DNA from 2 places in the Kineococcus auxinigenes genome. Region 2 is predicted to be linked to the other one. Evidence: riboswitches for the same ligand, from Rfam matches in the RefSeq annotation. Region 2 holds a riboswitch; the other holds the start of a gene.
What was found. Region 2 has a riboswitch for glycine ahead of gcvT (glycine cleavage system aminomethyltransferase GcvT). Riboswitches for the same ligand answer to the same signal wherever they lie in the genome.
Positions count from the first base shown of each region.

Region 1 (2,380 bases), on a different contig from region 2:
TGGGCGGCGGTGCCGGCGACCTGCGCGGCGATCGAGCGCAGCCCCTCGGGGCCGTGGTGCACGGCGTAGCAGCCGGCCACCACCGCCAGCAGGACCTGGGCGGTGCAGATGTTGCTGGTGGCGCGGTCGCGGCGGATGTGCTGCTCGCGCGTCTGCAGGGCCAGGCGGTAGGCGGGTGCCCCGTCGGCGTCCTTCGAGACGCCCACGAGGCGTCCGGGCAGGTTGCGCTCCAGCCCCTTGCGCACGGCCACGTACGCCGCGTGCGGCCCCCCGGCGAACATCGGCACGCCGAAGCGCTGGGAGGAACCCACGGCGACGTCGACGCCGAACTCGCCCGGTGCGCGCAGCAGCGCCAGGGCGAGCAGGTCCGCGGCGGCCACGGCCACCGCACCGCGCTCCTTGGCCGCGCTCACGACGCCCGCCAGGTCGCGCACCCGCCCGCTGGTGCCCGGGTACTGCACGAGCAGCCCGAACAGCGCCCGCTCCCCCAGCACCGCCAGCGGGTCGGCGGCGTCCAGGTCCACGCTCACCAGTTCGATGCCCAGCGGGACCGCACGGGTGCGCAGCACCGCCAGGGTCTGCGGCAGCACGTCGGCGTCGACGGCGAACACCGCACCGGCGGGCGCCCTGGAGACGCGGCGGGCCAGGGTCATCGCCTCGGCGGCGGCGGTGCCCTCGTCGAGCAGGGAGGCGTTCGCCACGTCCAGGCCGGTCAGGTCGGCCACCGCGGTCTGGAAGTTCAGCAGCGCCTCCAGCCGGCCCTGGGAGATCTCCGGCTGGTAGGGCGTGTACGCCGTGTACCAGGCGGGGTCCTCCAGGACGTTGCGCCGCACCACCGCGGGGGTGCGGGTGCCGTGGTAGCCCAGGCCGATCATCGAGGGGACCACGCGGTTGCGCGCCGCCAGCTCGCGCAGGGCCGAGGTGACCGACGCCTCGTCCAGCGCCGGCGGCAGGTCCAGGGCGCCGGGCTGCTCCAGGATGCCGGCGGGCACGGCGCGCGCGACGAGCTCCTGGGGGGAGGGCAGACCGACGGTGGCGAGCATGCGGGCGGCCTGGGCGGCGTCGGGGCCGATGTGCCGGCCGGTGAAGGGCGGCGGCGCGCTCGCGCCGAGGGTGGGAACGGCGGGCGCGGTACCGGTGGGGACGGGTGCGGTGGCGGTCACGGGGGCTCCGGGGGTCGCGGCGGTCGGGACGCCCCCGTCTGTCGGCCCGCGCGGCGGGACCTCCAGAGCGGCCTGTCCCCCGCGGTCCTTCCGCCTGAGAGGTTCCGGGGATGTTGCCCCTTCGGCGCCCCGGCCGGACCGGGGTCTCTCCCGCGCGGGATGCGCAGCCAGCTTCCGGGGTCACTGTAGGCCACCGGTGCTCCCGGTGCGCTGGTGCGCAGGACCGCGCGAGGACCGATCCCGCTGCGGGGCGGGCGGTCCGGGCCGCGCGGACCGGTATCCTCTCGCGATGATCACCGTGACCGTCTGCAGCGCGAAGGGTGGCGTGGGCAAGACGTCGGTGACCCTGGGCCTGGCCTCCGCCGCCCTGCACCGCTCCCTCAGCACCCTCGTCGTCGACCTCGACCCCCAGGCCGACGCGACCTCCGGGCTGGACGTGACCGCGCAGCGCGCGCACGACGTGGCCGCGGTGCTGCGCACCCCCAAGCGCCGCGTGGCGGAGTCCGCGGTGGCCCCCAGCGGGTGGGTGGACGACCACCCCGGGCTGCTCGACGTGGTGAGCGGCTCGGCCGCCTCCGCCGGGCTGGACGCGCCCGACCCCCAGGAGGCCGACCTGGAGGGCCTGCGGCGCGCGCTGCGCAAGCTCGACGACCACCAGCTCGCCCTGCTGGACTGCCCGCCGTCGCTGGGCGGGCTGACCCGCTCGGCCTGGCGCGCCAGCGACGCCGTCGTCGTGGTCTCCGACGCCAGCCGCTTCTCGGTGGCCGCGGTGGGCCGCACGCTGGACGAGATCGCGGCGCTGCGCTCGGGGCCCCGGGTGGCCGGCGTCCTGGTGAACCGGTACTCCCCCCGCTCGGGCGAGCAGCGCTTCCGCCTGGAGGAGCTGCGCTCGCTGTTCGGCGACCTGGTCCTGGAACCGCTGCCCGACCGGGTGGCCGTGCCGCAGTCGCAGGGAGCGGGCAAGCCGCTGCACGCGCTGCGCCCCGTGGCGGCACGGCGAGTGGCCGAGCAGTTCGACCGCCTGCTGGACGTGGTCCTCGACCAGCGGGCCCGGCCCCGGACCCGCCCCTCTGGTCACGGAGGGTGAATTCGGGGACACTCAGCAGGGCAGGGGTTGCCGCAGCAGCGCCGACGTGCGTGCTGCCCCGTCCGCCTCTACCGTGCGATCACGGTGCGCGCCAGCGGTTCCGGCCGCACCGCCCAGTTCCACCCAGTTC
Region 1 covers NZ_JBKBCT010000060.1:844-3,223, reverse strand. The annotation lists gene gcvP (aminomethyl-transferring glycine dehydrogenase) at 1-1,163, opposite strand, end outside; glycine riboswitch at 1,236-1,326, opposite strand; gene ACRYR9_RS15135 (ParA family protein) at 1,453-2,250, shown strand.
Region 1: linked by a shared signal. The riboswitch ahead of gcvP (aminomethyl-transferring glycine dehydrogenase) and the one ahead of gcvT (glycine cleavage system aminomethyltransferase GcvT) in region 2 are both predicted to bind glycine.

Region 2 (2,380 bases):
GGCAGGTCGACGACCTCGGCGGGTTCGGGGCGCCCGCGCACGTCCACGGCCAGCGCGGTGCCGACCCGCGCGGCGGCCGGTTCGACGTAGGCCATGGCGATCGGGTGCCCGAGGGTGGGTGAGAGCGCGCCGCTGGTGACGGCGCCGACCGGACGCCCCTCGTGCAGCACGGGGTAGCCCTGGCGGCCGGCGCGGCGGCCGGTGCCGCGCAGGCCGACGAGGACGCGCTCGGGGGTGCGCTGCGCGAGGCGCTCCAGCGCGGCCCGGCCGGGGAACCCGGTGGGCTTGTCCAGCTTCACGACGCGGCCGAGCCCTGCGGTGTACGGGTCGACGTCGCGGGACAGCTCGTGCCCGTACAGGGGCATCCCCGCCTCCAGGCGCAGGGTGTCGCGGCAGGCCAGTCCGCACGGCACGGCGTCGTGGGCGCGCCCGGCGGCCAGCAGCGCCTCCCAGACGGAGGCGGCGCGACCGGCCGCGGTGAACACCTCGAACCCGTCCTCGCCGGTGTAGCCGGTGCGGGCGAGCAGCACGTCGACCGCGCCGTCCGCCGTGCGCAGCGATGCGGTGGTGCATCGGTAGTACCCCAGGGCGCCGAGGTCGGCGTCGACGAGCTCGCCGACGATCAGCGCGGCGGTGGGGCCCTGCACGGCCACCAGGGCGGTGCCGGCGGACTCGTCGGTGACGGTGGCGTCGAACCCTGCGGCGCGAGCGGTCAGTTCCGGCGCGACGAGGCCGGCGTTGGAGGCGTTGGCGACGACGAGGAAGTCGTCCTCGCCGAGGCGGTAGGTGACGAGGTCGTCGAGGATGCCGCCGTCCTCGTCGACGAGCAGCCCGTACGCCGCGCGAGCGACGGGCATGGCGGAGGGGCGGCCGACGAGAGCGGCGTCCAGGGCGGCGCCGGCCCGCGGGCCGCGCACGCGCACCTCCCCCATGTGGGACAGGTCGAACACGCCGGCGGTGGCGCGCACGGCGCGGTGCTCGGCCAGGTCGGAGGCGTAGCGCACGGGCATCGACCAGCCGGCGAAGTCGGTGAACGCGGCACCGAGGGCGGCGTGGGCCTCGTGCAGCGGGGAGGTGCGTGGCACGGCGGGACTCCTTCCGGGCGCGGCCGCCGGGCGCGGCTGCGCGGACCCCCTCTGTCGTGGCACCTGAGAGCTTCGCGCCCTGCGGCGCTTTCCCCGTCGGTGAGGGCCGTGCGGACCCTGCTCTCCAGAGCGGCCTGCCCGTGGCGGTCCTGGTACCTGAGAGGTTCCGGGGCGGTTGCTCCTTCGGTGCCCGGCGCTGGTGCGCGTCGGTGCTCTCCCGCCGGGGTGCGTGGCCTGCGGTGTTCGGTTGTGGCGTGCTGCCCCAGCGTCGCACGCGCGGCGGTCCGGCAGCCAGTGGCCGCCGGACCGCCCGCTCAGAGCTCGCCGGTGAGGAACTGCGCGCGCCCGTGGCCGAAGGACCAGTCCGCGTCGGAGTTCTCGACGACCGAGACGACGACGTCGCTGGGCTCGATGCCGCAGCGGTGCTGCAGGTTCTCCACCAGCAGGGCGTAGAAGCGCTCCTTCTGCTCGCGGGTGCGCTGCCTGCTGGTCATCTGCAGGACGACGACGTCGTCGGTGCGCTCGATGCCCAGGCCCGTGTCGTGGACGACCATCTCACCGGGCGCGTGCTGGTGGACGACCTGGTAGCGGTCGCCGTAGGGCACCTCGAAGGCCTCCACGACAGCGTCGTGGGCGGCGTCCAGCAGGACGGTCAGGGCCTCGGGGGTGCGACCGGCGACGAGGTCGAAGCGGAGCAGGGGCACGGGATCCTCCTCAAATATGTCTTTACATTCTGACACATCGAGAGGGTTGTGCGCCGCTGGACGACCTGCTCAGACGCCGGCGGCGCGCGCGGCGGCCTTGAGCACCTCGGCGGCGACCTGCAGGCCCTCGACACGGCCGAGGGAGACGTCCTCGTGCTCGATGTTCACGATCATCTCCGGGTCGACCTCGTGCAGGGCGGTGAGGAAGTCGGCCCAGAAGGCTGTGTCGTGCCCGCGGCCGAGGGCGACGAAGTCCCACGCGGACTCCTTCGGCCACTCGTTGACCCACTCGTCGCCGCCGAGGTTGACCCGCTCCTCGCTCGGGTCGAGGCGCCGGAAGCGGTTGTCCAGGACGCCGTGGATCGCGGCGGCGGGGTTGATGCGCACGTCCTTGGCGGCGGCGTGGAAGACCAGCGGGCCCAGGTCGCGAACGACGGCGACGGGGTCCATCTGCTGCCAGAACAGGTGCGAGGCGTCCAGCTCGACCCCGACGTTGGTGGCGCCGGTGCGCTCGACGAGCTCGCGGATGCCGGCGGGGTTGAAGACGAGGTTCTGCGGGTGCAGCTCCAGGGCGACCTTGACGTCCAGGTC
Region 2 covers NZ_JBKBCT010000014.1:19,314-21,693, forward strand. The annotation lists gene gcvT (glycine cleavage system aminomethyltransferase GcvT) at 1-1,085, opposite strand, end outside; glycine riboswitch at 1,130-1,218, opposite strand; glycine riboswitch at 1,229-1,306, opposite strand; gene ACRYR9_RS06605 (tautomerase family protein) at 1,400-1,789, opposite strand; partial or broken gene ACRYR9_RS06610 (sugar phosphate isomerase/epimerase family protein) at 1,859-2,380, opposite strand, start outside.